One region of the Streptomyces sp. NPDC091371 genome, then DNA from elsewhere that is predicted to be linked to it. Evidence: riboswitches for the same ligand, from Rfam matches in the RefSeq annotation. Region 1 holds a riboswitch; each other region holds the start of a gene.
What was found. A riboswitch is a leader RNA that binds a small molecule or an ion and turns the genes downstream of it on or off. The one in region 1 is predicted to bind thiamine pyrophosphate.
Positions count from the first base shown of each region.

Region 2: another riboswitch for thiamine pyrophosphate. It lies ahead of thiO (glycine oxidase ThiO); the one in region 1 lies ahead of thiC (phosphomethylpyrimidine synthase ThiC).
Region 3: another riboswitch for thiamine pyrophosphate. It lies ahead of AB0O21_RS26155 (thiamine ABC transporter substrate-binding protein); the one in region 1 lies ahead of thiC (phosphomethylpyrimidine synthase ThiC).

Region 1 covers NZ_JBFBFP010000001.1:49,081-53,285, forward strand. Annotated here, with positions in the region: gene AB0O21_RS00215 (glycosyltransferase) at 1-512, shown strand, start outside; gene thiC (phosphomethylpyrimidine synthase ThiC) at 598-2,388, opposite strand; TPP riboswitch at 2,383-2,528, opposite strand; gene AB0O21_RS00225 (YibE/F family protein) at 2,602-4,020, shown strand.
Region 2 covers NZ_JBFBFP010000057.1:39,632-43,836, reverse strand. Annotated here, with positions in the region: gene AB0O21_RS36075 (thiazole synthase) at 1-328, opposite strand, end outside; gene thiS (sulfur carrier protein ThiS) at 335-535, opposite strand; gene thiO (glycine oxidase ThiO) at 532-1,749, opposite strand; TPP riboswitch at 1,747-1,858, opposite strand; gene AB0O21_RS36060 (FAD-dependent oxidoreductase) at 1,940-3,169, shown strand; gene AB0O21_RS36055 (Rv2175c family DNA-binding protein) at 3,410-3,775, shown strand; gene thiE (thiamine phosphate synthase) at 3,858-4,205, shown strand, end outside.
Region 3 covers NZ_JBFBFP010000028.1:7,454-11,658, forward strand. Annotated here, with positions in the region: gene AB0O21_RS26145 (phosphatidate cytidylyltransferase) at 1-113, shown strand, start outside; gene rlmN (23S rRNA (adenine(2503)-C(2))-methyltransferase RlmN) at 323-1,435, shown strand; TPP riboswitch at 1,494-1,603, shown strand; gene AB0O21_RS26155 (thiamine ABC transporter substrate-binding protein) at 1,688-2,785, shown strand; gene AB0O21_RS26160 (iron ABC transporter permease) at 2,929-4,205, shown strand, end outside.

The DNA of each region.
Region 1 (4,205 bases):
TGGCCCAGAGCTGGCGCGACGCGGGAGAACCGGAGAAGTCCCTCGCCGCCTACGACCGCCGGGCGGCCATGGGCGGCTTCGCCGAGGAGGCCTACTGCTCCCAGCTCTACGCGGCACGGATCGCGGCGAGCCTGGACCGGCCGCCGGCCGAGGTGACGGACCGGTTCCTCCGCGCCCACGAGAGCCGCCCCTCGCGCGCCGAGTCGCTCGGCAGCCTCGCCCGCCTCTGCCGCCAGCAGAACCGCTTCCCGCTGGCGTACCTGTTCGCCCGGCAGGCCGCGGCGATCCCCCGCCCGGACGACATCCTGTTCGTCGAGTTCGACTGGTACGAATGGCGCGCGCTCGACGAACTCGCGGTGGCCGCCTACTGGGTCGGCGAGTACCGGGAGACGGCGGACTGCTGCGAGCGCCTCCTCCGGTCCGACGCGCTGCCGGCCGACCAGCTCGACCGAGTCAGCGCCAACCTGGACTTCGCGCGGCGCAAGCTGGACCCGAACCTCGTCCCCGCCTGACCGCCAACCCCCGCGCCTGGACGGCGGACGGGCCCGCGACTCCCCCCAAGGGTCGCGGGTCCGTCCCGTTTTCCGGTGCGCCGGGTCAGTCGGCCAGCGGCAGGTAGACGCGGTTGCCCGAGGCCGCGAACTCGGCGGACTTCTCCGCCATGCCCGCCTGGATCTCCTCGGCCTTCAGGTCGCCGCCGTGCTCGCGCCGGATGTCCTGCGAGATCTTCATCGAGCAGAACTTCGGACCGCACATGGAGCAGAAGTGCGCGGTCTTGGCCGGCTCGGCGGGAAGGGTCTCGTCGTGGAACTCGCGGGCCGTGTCCGGGTCGAGGGCCAGGTTGAACTGGTCCTCCCAGCGGAACTCGAACCGCGCGTCCGACAGGGCGTCGTCCCACTCCTGGGCGCCCGGGTGGCCCTTGGCCAGGTCGGCGGCGTGCGCCGCGATCTTGTACGTGATGACGCCGGTCTTCACGTCGTCCCGGTTGGGCAGGCCCAGGTGCTCCTTGGGCGTCACGTAGCAGAGCATCGCGGTGCCCCACCAGGCGATCATCGCGGCGCCGATGCCCGAGGTGATGTGGTCGTACGCGGGCGCGACGTCCGTGGTCAGCGGGCCGAGCGTGTAGAACGGCGCCTCCTCGCAGATCTCCTGCTGGAGGTCGATGTTCTCCTTGATCTTGTGCATCGGGACGTGGCCCGGGCCCTCGATCATGGTCTGGACGTTGTGGCGCTTGGCGATCGTGTTCAGCTCGCCCAGCGTCTTCAGCTCCGCGAACTGCGCCGCGTCGTTGGCGTCCGCGATGGAGCCGGGGCGCAGGCCGTCGCCCAGCGAGTACGTGACGTCGTACGTCGCGAGGATCTCGCAGAGCTCCTCGAAGTTCGTGTAGAGGAAGTTCTCCTTGTGGTGCGCCAGGCACCACGCGGCCATGATCGAGCCGCCGCGCGAGACGATGCCGGTCTTGCGGCGGGCGGTCAGCGGCACGTACGGCAGCAGCACGCCGGCGTGGACCGTCATGTAGTCGACGCCCTGCTCGGCCTGCTCGATGACCGTGTCCTTGTAGATCTCCCAGGTCAGGTCCTCGGCACGGCCGTCGACCTTTTCGAGGGCCTGGTAGAGCGGCACGGTGCCGATCGGCACGGGGGAGTTGCGCAGGACCCACTCGCGGGTGGTGTGGATGTTGCGGCCGGTGGAGAGGTCCATGACCGTGTCGGCGCCCCACTTGGTCGCCCAGGTCATCTTGTCGACCTCCTCCTCGATGGAGGAGGTGACGGCCGAGTTGCCGATGTTGGCGTTGACCTTCACCAGGAACCGCTTGCCGATGATCATCGGCTCGATCTCGGGGTGGTTCACGTTGGCCGGAAGCACCGCGCGACCTGCGGCGATCTCCTCGCGAACGACCTCGGGGGAGACGTTCTCGCGGAGCGCGACGTACTCCATCTCCGGGGTGATCTCGCCCCGGCGGGCGTACGCGAGCTGCGTGACGGCGGCGCCGCCACGGCCCCGGCGGGGCTGGCGGGGGCGGCCCGGGAAGACCGCGTCGAGGTTCTTGAGGCCACCGCGCGGCGAGGTGTGCTTGATGCCGTCGTCCTCGGGGCGCACGGGGCGGCCCGCGTACTCCTCGGTGTCGCCGCGGCCGATGATCCAGTTCTCGCGCAGCGGGGGCAGGCCCCGGCGCACGTCGGTCTCGATCTGCGGGTCGGTGTACGGACCGGACGTGTCGTAGAGCGTCACGTCCTTGCCGTTGGTGAGGTGGACCTGCCGGACCGGCACCCGAATGTCGGGGCGGGAGCCCGCCAGGTATCCCTTGTGCCAGCCGGGCTGGCGCTCGGTCTGGCCGTCGTTGTCCTGGCTGACGGCAGGTGTGCGTGCGTCGTCCTGAATGGTCATGAGACCTGATCTCCCTACGCCGGCATTACCCGGTAACAGGTTCGGCGGTCGACGCAGCCTCTTCCCGTACGCATCTGTGATGCGCGTACGGTGATCAGCGCCCTCTCAGCCCGGTGCTCCGAGCTCCCGCGTTGTGCAAAGTAGCCCCCACGCTAGCGCCCTCCATGGCGTGCTGAACAGTGGGCCCCCCTCATCTCTTGCGATGATCTGCCGGTGACCTCCTCGCCGCAGCCTCCCATCGAGCCCACAGAGCCCCATGGCCACACCGGCCACGAGCACTCAGGTGCCGGGCAAGCATCCGGTCACTCACACGGGAACAGCCACGGTCACGGCCATGGCCACAGCGGGCACAGCCATGGCCATGGTCCGGCGGCCCCCGTCTCGAAGCACCTGCGCAAGGTCATCGCGGCCGTACTGATCCCCTTCGCCGCCGCCGTCTTCATCGGGATGGCGGTGCTCTGGCCGGGCGGTGCCCCGGCCCACGAGCGCACGGGGGTCGGTTTCGACCAGCAGACCCAGCAGGCCACGGTCGTCTCCCTGGAACGTGTCGACTGCAAATCCGTGAACGCCTCTCAGGTGCCGCCGACGGGCGACACGTCCACCCCCGAGGGGCGCGAGGCACAAGCCGCGCAGACGGGGGAGTGCAAGAAGGCCACCATCGAGGTCGGCACCGGCTCGGACAAGGGGCGGACCTTCGTGGAGGTAGTCCAACCGGGCGCGCCACGGCAGTTGGAGAAGGGCCAGGGGGTGGTGGTGGCCTATGCGCCGGACGCCCCGCGCGACCTCCAGTACTCGGTGATCGACGTCAACCGCAAGTTCCCGATGGCAGTGCTGGCCCTCATCTTCGCCGTGGCGGTCGTGGTCGTCGGGCGGATGCGCGGGCTGTTCGCGCTGATCGCGCTGGTCATCAGCTTCGGCGTGCTGACCCTCTTCATCCTCCCGGCCATCCTGCAGGGTTCGAACCCGCTGCTCGTCGCGATCATCGGGGCGAGCGCCATCATGCTGATCGCCCTGTACATGTGCCACGGACTGACGGCCCGGACCTCGGTCGCCGTCATCGGCACGCTCGCCTCATTGCTGCTGATCGGGCTGCTGGGCTCGGTATTCATCGACTGGGCGTTCCTCACTGGCAACACCGATGACAACACCGGCCTGATCCACGGGCTCTATCCGGACATCGACATGAGCGGTTTGCTGCTCGCGGGCGTGATCATCGGCTCCCTGGGCGTGCTCGACGACGTGACGGTCACTCAGACCTCCGCGGTCTGGGAACTCCACCAGGCCGACCCGTCGATGGGCTCGCGCGGGCTATACCGGGCAGCCATCCGGATCGGCCGCGACCACATCGCGTCGGTGGTCAACACGCTCGTGCTGGCCTACGCCGGCGCCGCGCTGCCGTTGCTGCTGCTGTTCTCGATCGCGAACAGCAGCATGGGGTCCGTGGCCACTAGCGAGCTGGTCGCGGTGGAGATCGTACGGACCCTCGTGGGCTCGATCGGGCTCGTGGCCTCGGTCCCGGTGACCACGGCGCTGGCCGCGCTGGTCGTTTCGGCCGACCGACCGGGATCCCCGGTCGCCTCGCCGGCCTCGGGGCCGGTCCGCGGCGGCCGGGGCCGGCGGCGCAAGCGCTGAAGGATGGTTCCCGGACGACGGGAACGAAGGGCCGGCGGTCGCGGCTGGTCAGGTCGCGCGTGGTGCCGGCCGGTGAAGATCGGCGGGACGTGGCGCTCAGCGCGTCGGCACGCTGAGCCTGTCCTCATGGTCGGGGCCGTCCGTTGGTCAGCGGACGCCGGTGTTGCCTGTACGGCTGGTGCTGC
Region 2 (4,205 bases), on a different contig from region 1:
GCAGGAGGGTCCGCTCGTCCGCGACCACCTCCAGCTTGATCCAGTCCGTGCCCAGCGCCTCCCGTGCGAGGCGTGCCGTCAGGACGGCCTCGCCCGCAGTGAAGCAGCCGGCCGTGTTGGGCAGGACCGCGATGTCGAGCTTCGAGAGGACCGAGAGGACGGAGCCCTGGACCGTGGGGTCCAGGCGGCGCATCGCGACCGTGGTGAGCTCCGTGCCGGACGCGACCAGGGCGCGTTCGAGCACGTCCAGGCTGGGGGCGCCGCCCGTGCCCATGATCAGGCGGGAGGAGAAGGTGCGGCCGCCGAGGGTGAGGAGGTCGTCTGCCATGGTGCGTCAGCCTCCCTGGACCGCGGTCAGGATTTCGATCCGGTCGCCGTCGCCCAGCGCCGTGGCCGGCCACTGCCCGCGCGGGACCACGGTCTCGTTGAGCGCGGCGGCGACGCCGGAGGGGGCGGTGGTGAGGGTGGCGACCACCGCGTCGAGGGTGGTGCCGGCCGCGACCTCGCGCGGCTCGCCGTTGACGGAGATGGTCATGCGTACGACTCCTGACGTGCGGGGGAGAACCGGCGGGGGGTGAAGGGGCGCGCGATCGGCGGTAGTTCGCCGGTCGTCAGCAGCTCCGCCATCACGTCGCCGGTGAGGGGGGTGAGGAGCACCCCGTTGCGGTAGTGGCCGGTGGCCAGGTGGAGGCCCGGCAGCTCGGTCGGACCGAGCAGGGGGGCGTTGTCGGGCGAGCCGGGGCGCAGGCCGGCGCGGGTTTCCACCAGGGGGAGTTCGGTGATGCCGGGCACCAGCTCGTGGGCGTCGCGGAGGAGTTCGTAGACCCCGCCGGCGGTGACGGTGGTGTCCCAGCCGAGTTCTTCGCTGGTGGCGCCGAGGACGAGTTCGCCGTTCTCGCGCGGCACCAGGTAGACGTGGCTGCCGCGTACGACGGCCCGTACGGTCCGCGACAGGAACGGCCCGTAGGCGGGCGGTACGGACAGCCGCAGGACCTGGCCCTTCACCGGCCGGACCGGGACCGCCGCCTCGGGCGGTACGCCGGGCAGCTTGCAGCTCAGCGAGCCGGCCGCCAGGACCACCTGCCGCGCGCGCAGCTCCGTACCGTCGTCGAGTACGGCGCCGGCCGCGCGGTCGGCGGTGACCACGAGCCGTTCCGCGTTCGCCCGGTGGATGATCACCCCGGCCCGCTCGCAGGCGGCCAGCAGGGCGGCCGCCAGGCGGCGCGGGTCGACCTGGTGGTCGCCGTCGACGCGCAGGCCGCCGCGTACGCCCGGGGCCAGCATGGGCTCCAGGCGGCGGCACTCGCGGCCGGTCAGCCACTCGGACTCCAGGCCGCAGCGGCGCTGCAGGGCGTGCAGCTCGCGCAGGTGCAGCCGGTCGTCGGCGTCGAGGGCGACGGCGAGGGTGCCGCAGGCGCGGTAGCCGATGTCGATGCCGCCGCTGGCTTCGGCGAGCTCGGCGGCGAACTCCGGATAGCGCTCGGCGGAGGCGAGGCCGAGGCCGAGGAGGGCTTCCTCGCCGTAGTGCAGCTCCGTGACGGGGGCGAGCATGCCGGCCGCGACCTGGGCGGCGCCGCCGCCGGGGGCCGGGTCGGCGAGTACGGTGCGCAGGCCGCGGGCGGCGGCCCGCCAGGCGGTGACCAGGCCGATGATTCCGCCGCCGATGACGAGGACGTCGGATCCGTTGGCGGATCCCTTGGCGGATCCCTTGGCGGATCCGGTTCCCGGTCCCGTTCGAGATGAGTGCATGGGCGTCCAGCCCCTCCCTTCGCCGGCATGACCCGGATCAGGTTCGTACGGTCGGAGGCCGTCCAGCCTCCCTCTCAGCCCGGTGCGCCGGACTCCCGCGATAGGTACGGTGGCCAGACTAACCCGGCCGCGGACGGCGGGTAAGGCGGCACCTATTCCTGACGGACCGTCAGGTGATTAGGGTGGCCGGGTGAGCGAGCAGACGGATAAGAATCAGAGCGGCGTCGTGATCGTCGGCGCCGGAATGGCCGGTGTGCAGACCGCGGTCGCCCTGCGGGAGCAGGGCTTCGCCGGCCCCGTGACCCTGCTGGGTGCCGAACCGCACCAGCCCTACGACCGGCCCCCGCTGTCCAAGGCGGTGCTGCTCGGCAAGGCCGAGGACTCCGCCTTCGACGTGGACTTCGAGGGGCTCGGCATCGAGCTCAGGCTCGGCACCGAGGTCACCGGGCTACGGGCCGCCGAGCGCGAGCTGGACACCGAGGCGGGCCCGGTCCCGTACGAGACCCTCGTGCTGGCCACCGGAGCCGAACCGCTGACCCTGCCGGGGACCGAGGGCGTCGCGGGCGTGCACCTGCTGCGCACCCTCGACGACGCGGCCCGGCTGCGCCCGGTCCTGGCGGCGGCCCCTTCGGTCGTGGTCGTGGGGGCGGGCTGGATCGGCGCCGAGTTCGCCACCGCGGCCCGGGAGGCGGGATGCGCGGTGACCGTGGTCGAAGCCGCCGACCGGGTGCTGGCGGGGGCGCTGCCGGAGGAGGTCGCCGCGCCGATGGGGCGCTGGTACGCGGAGGCCGGGGCCGAGCTGGTCACCGGCGCGAAGGTCGCGGGGGTCGAGGCGGGGCAGGTGCTGCTCGCGGACGGCCGCGTGCTGCCGGCGGGCGCGGTGGTGGTGGGCATCGGGGCCAGGCCGGCCACGGGGTGGCTGGCCGGGAGCGGGGTCGAGCTCGGGCCGGACGGATCGGTCACCGCCGACGCGTACCTGCGTACGTCCGTTCCCGGGGTGTACGCGGTCGGCGACTGCGCGTCCTTCCCCTCGGGGAGGTACGGGACGCGGCTGCTGGTGCACCACTGGGACAACGCGCTGCAGGGGCCGAGGGCGGTCGCGGCGAACATCCTGGCGGGAGCCGGGGAGGAGCCGGCCGAGGTCTACGACCCGGTTCCGTACTTCTGGTCGGAGCAGTTCGGGCGTTTCGTGCAGTACGCCGGGCATCACGGCGGGGCGGACGAGATGCTCTGGCGGGGGGATCCGGACGGGGCGGCGTGGTCGGTGTGCTGGCTGCGGGGCGGGGTGCTGGTGGCCGTGCTGGCGGTCGGGCGGCCGCGGGATCTGGCGCAGGGGCGGCGGTTGATCGAGACGGGGGTTCCCGTCGACCCCGCCAAGGCGTCCGACCCTGCGGTTCCGCTGAAGTCGGCCGTGGCGTAGCCGCCGGTCGGTCAGGGGGCGAGGTCGGGGGGCCGCTGCGCGGAGCTGTCCCCTACCCGCCCTTCCACCGTTCCCCGGGCCCTGCCCGGAGCCCGCGCCTCAAACGCCGGCGGGGCTTGAAGATCGGGGCTCCGCCCCGGACCCCGCTCCTCAAACGCCGGAGGGGCTGGATGTGGCGGCGCGACCCGGACGGGTTGGCTCAGGTACCGGCGGCGGAGCCGAGATGGCAGGCTTGGGGCTGTGACCGAGATTGACGTAAAGATCGATGCCCTTGTCCCCTCGTGGCTGTACCTCCCCGACATCGCGGAGATGCTCGACATCGAGGTGACCCGGGTCCGCCAGATGGTCAAGGAAGGTCAGCTGGTCGCCGTACGCCGCGGCGAGAACCGCTCCCTCCAGGTGCCCGCCCCGTTCATCGACGGGGACAAGGTCGTCAAGGGCCTGGTCGGCCTGCTGACCGTGCTCCGCGACGACGGCTTCTCCGACGAGGAGATCCTGGAGTGGATGTTCACTCCGGACCCGACCCTGCCCGGCACCCCCGCGCAGGCCTTGAGCGAGAATCGCGGCACGGAGGTGAAGCGCCGCGCTCAGGCGCTCGCCCTCTGACCTGATCCGATCCGCATTCCGCTCCACCGCGGTGTACGGGCGCACGTGCCCGTACACCGCCTCCATCCCCGGGGGTACACCCATGCAGCAGCTGTCCGACGCCCGGCTCTACCTGTGCACGGACGCCCGCAAGAAGCAGGGTGACCTTCCCGAGTTCCTGGACGCCGTGCTGGCCGGCGGCGTGGACATCGTCCAGCTCCGGGACAAGGGCATGGAAGCCGGGGAAGAGCTCGAGCACCTCCAGGTGTTCGCCGAGGCCGCCCGGCGGCACGGCAAGCTGCTCGCCGTGAACGACCGTGCCGACGTCGCCCACGCCATCGGCTCCGACGTGCTGCACCTCGGTCAGGGCGACATCCCCGTCCCCGCCGCGCGGGCCATCCTCGGCGAGAACGTCCTGATCGGCCGCTCCTGCCACGCGGAGGCCGAGGTA
Region 3 (4,205 bases), on a different contig from region 1:
ACATGGGCACCCTGCTCCCCGGCCACGGGGGCATCATGGACCGGCTGGACTCCCTCCTGCCGACCGCCCCGGTGGTGTGGCTGCTGCTGGCCGCGTTCGTGGGCACGGGCTGACCGAGCCGCGGAACCCGTCGGCACCGGTCGGCCCCCGCGGAGCGGGTTATCCTAAAAGGCGCGCCACTCGCGAGTGGCGCGCCTTTGCCGTTCTCCGCGACTGCGGGGACGGCCCGTGAGAGGTCTTCCAGGCTCCAGTCGAGCCGCAGTCCGCTCCGCACCGGCGGAGTCGCGCGCCCGGACCTCGCCCCATCGAGGAGTATCCGATCATGGCCCGCCCCGTTCCGGGAGAGCTCACCTTCGTCGCGCCCCGAGGCGCCAAGAAGCCACCGCGGCACCTCGCCGACCTCAGCCCCGCCGAGCGCCGCGAGGCCGTGGCCGCGATCGGCGAGAAGCCCTTCCGGGCCAAGCAGCTCTCCCAGCACTACTTCGCCCGGTACGCGCACGACCCGGCCGAGTGGACCGACATCCCGGCCGCCTCCCGCGAGAAGCTCCAGCAGGAGCTGCTGCCCGAGCTGATGAACGTCGTGCGGCACATCAGCTGCGACGACGACACCACCCGCAAGACCCTGTGGAAGCTGCACGACGGCACGCTCGTCGAGTCCGTGCTGATGCGCTACCCCGACCGGGTCACCATGTGCATCTCCTCGCAGGCCGGCTGCGGCATGAACTGCCCGTTCTGCGCCACCGGCCAGGCCGGTCTCGACCGCAACCTGTCCACCGCCGAGATCGTGCACCAGATCGTCGACGGCATGCGCGCCCTGCGCGACGGTGATGTCCCCGGCGGACCGGCCCGGCTGTCGAACATCGTCTTCATGGGCATGGGCGAGCCGCTGGCCAACTACAAGCGGGTCGTCGGCGCCATCCGCCGGCTCACCGACCCGGAGCCCGACGGCCTCGGCCTGTCGCAGCGCGGCATCACCGTCTCCACCGTCGGCCTGGTCCCGGCCATGCTGCGGTTCGCCGACGAGGGCTTCAAGTGCCGCCTCGCCGTCTCGCTGCACGCGCCGGACGACGAGCTGCGCGACACCCTGGTGCCGGTGAACACCCGCTGGAAGGTCCGCGAGGTCCTCGACGCGGCCTGGGAGTACGCCGAGAAGTCGGGCCGCCGCATCTCCATCGAGTACGCCCTGATCCGCGACATCAACGACCAGGCCTGGCGCGGCGACCTGCTCGGCCGCCTGCTCAAGGGCAAGCGCGTCCACGTCAACCTGATCCCGCTGAACCCGACGCCCGGCTCCAAGTGGACCGCCTCGCGCCCCGAGGACGAGAAGGCCTTCGTGGAGGCCATCGCCCGGCACGGCGTGCCCGTGACCGTACGGGACACCCGCGGCCAGGAGATCGACGGCGCGTGCGGCCAGCTCGCCGCATCGGAGCGTTAGGTTCCGGTTTTGTTCGTCGTGATTCGGCCACGGGGTACCCTGTGGCCGAACCAATTTCATATTCCGACAGGGGAGCGCCACAGCGCTGAGAGTGCGGACACCGTCATCCGCAGACCCTCTGAACCTCGCCCCGGTCATTCGGGGTAGGAAGTTCGGTCACCACTCAAGCTGTTGCGCCCTGCCCGGCGTCCGCTCCCACAGAGCGCCGGGCAGGGCCGCGTCTTCTCCTGGTCATCCCAGGAGGAATCACCAGTGAGCACCACCAAGAAGATCGCGGGCGCCGCGCTCGCGGCCGCGCTGGGCGTCACCACGCTCAGCGCCTGCGGCGGCGGCGCCAAGGACAAGACCGCGGGCGCGAGCGAGAGCGCGAAGCCCAAGACCGTCACGCTCGTCTCCCACGACTCCTTCAACGTGACCGAAGCGGTCCTCAAGGAGTTCGAGCAGGAGAGCGGCTACACGGTCAAGGTCCTGAAGTCCGGCGACGCGGGCGCGGCGCTGAACCAGGAGATCCTCACCAAGGGCTCCCCGCGCGGCGACGTCTTCTTCGGTGTGGACAACACCCTGCTCTCGCGCGCCCTCGACAACGGCATCTTCACCCCGTACGAGGCCAAGGGCCTGGCCGAGGTGAAGCCGGAGTACGTCCTCGACAAGGAGCACCGGGTCACCCCGACCGACTCCGGCGACATCTGCGTCAACTACGACAAGGCGTACTTCGCCGACAAGAAGATCGCCCCGCCGCAGACGCTGGACGACCTGGTCAAGCCGGAGTACAAGAACCTGCTGGTCACCGAGAACGCCGCGACCTCCTCGCCCGGCCTCGGCTTCCTGCTCGCCTCCGTCGGCAAGTACGGCGAGGACGGCTGGAAGGACTACTGGACCAAGCTGAAGGCCAACGGCGTCGAGGTCGTCGACGGCTGGGAGCAGGCCTACAACGAGCGCTTCTCCGGCTCCGCCGGCGGCAAGAAGGCCAAGGGCGACCGCCCGCTGGTCGTCTCCTACGCCTCCAGCCCCCCGGTCGAGGTGCTGTACGGCGAGCCGCAGCCGGCCGAGGCCCCCACGGGCGTCGCGACGGGCACCTGCTTCCGCCAGATCGAGTTCGCGGGTCTGCTGAAGGGAGCGAAGAACGCTGAGGGCGGCAAGGCGCTCGTGGACTTCCTGATCAGCAAGAAGTTCCAGGAGGACATGCCGCTCCAGATGTTCGTGAACCCGGTGACGAAGAACGCTTCCCTGCCGGAGCTGTTCACCAAGCACGGCGTGGTGGTCGAGAAGCCCGAGAACGTGGCTCCGCAGACCATCGCCAAGAACCGTGAGCAGTGGGTCTCGGCATGGACCGCGCTCGTCGTGAAGTAAGCGGTACGAAGGGTCCGGACGCGGCGTCGGGGGGCGCCGCGCCGGTCCCCGCCACCCGCGGGTCCGGCCGTGCGTCCGGCCGCGGAACCATCCGGGAGCCCGGCCGGGAGTCCGGCCGGGCCACGGCCGTGCGGTTCGCGCTGATGGCCGTGCCCCTCGCCTTCTTCGGGCTGTTCTTCGCCTACCCCGTCGCCGCCATCGTCGGGCGCGGTCTCAAGACCGACGCCGGCTGGCAGCTCGGCCGGATCGGCGAGGTGATCACCCGGCCCGACATCGCCGAGGTGCTCTGGTTCACCACCTGGCAGGCGTTCGCCTCCACCGCGCTCACGCTGCTGATCGCGCTCCCCGCCGCGTACGTGTTCGCGCGCTTCGAGTTCCCCGGCAAGCAGCTCCTGCGCGCCGTGGTGACGGTCCCCTTCGTGCTGCCGACCGTGGTCGTCGGCACCGCCTTCCTCTCCCTCGTCGGCCGCGGCGGGCTGCTGGACGAAACGGTGGGGGTCCGGCTCGACACCACCGTCTGGGCGATCCTGCTCGCGCACGTCTTCTTCAACTACGCCGTCGTCGTCCGCACGGTCGGCGGGCTCTGGGCCCAGCTGGATCCGCGTCAGGAGGAGGCCGCCCGGGTGCTGGGCGCCGGACGGTTCACCGCCTGGCGGCGGGTGACGCTGCCGGCGCTGGCCCCGGCGGTGGCCGCCGCCTCGCTGATGGTGTTCCTGTTCACCTTCAGCTCCTTCGGCGTCGTGCTCATCCTCGGCGGGCCCTCGTACTCCACCCTGGAGGTGGAGGTCTACCGGCAGACCGCGCAGCTCCTGGACCTGTCGACGGCCGCCGTACTGACGATGGTCCAGTTCGCCGCGATCGGCGGGATCCTCGCCGTGCACGCCTGGACGGTGCGCAAGCGCGAGACCGCGCTGCGGCTCGTCGACCCGGGCCGCACCACGCACCGGCCGCGCGGCTGGGCGCAGCGCGCGCTGCTGGGCGGGGTGCTGCTGACCGTGGCGCTGCTCATCGTGGCGCCGCTCGCCGTGCTGGTGGAACGCTCCTTCGACGCGCCCGGCGGATACGGCTTCGGCTTCTACCGGGCGCTCCAGGAGGTCGGCGCGGGCGGCGGAACGTTCCTGGTGCCGCCGCTGGAGGCGATCTGGAACTCCCTCCAGTACGCGCTCGCCGCCACCGCGATCGCCCTGGTCATCGGGGGGCTCGCGGCCGCGGCACTGACCCGGCGCGGCGGCCGCTTCGTGCGCGGCTTCGACGCGCTCCTGATGCTGCCGCTCGGGGTGTCCGCCGTGACGGTGGGCTTCGGCTTCCTCATCACCCTGGACGAGCCGCCGCTGGACCTGCGGACCTCGTGGATCCTGGTGCCGCTCGCGCAGGCCCTCGTCGGCGTGCCGTTCGTCGTGCGGACCATGCTGCCCGTGCT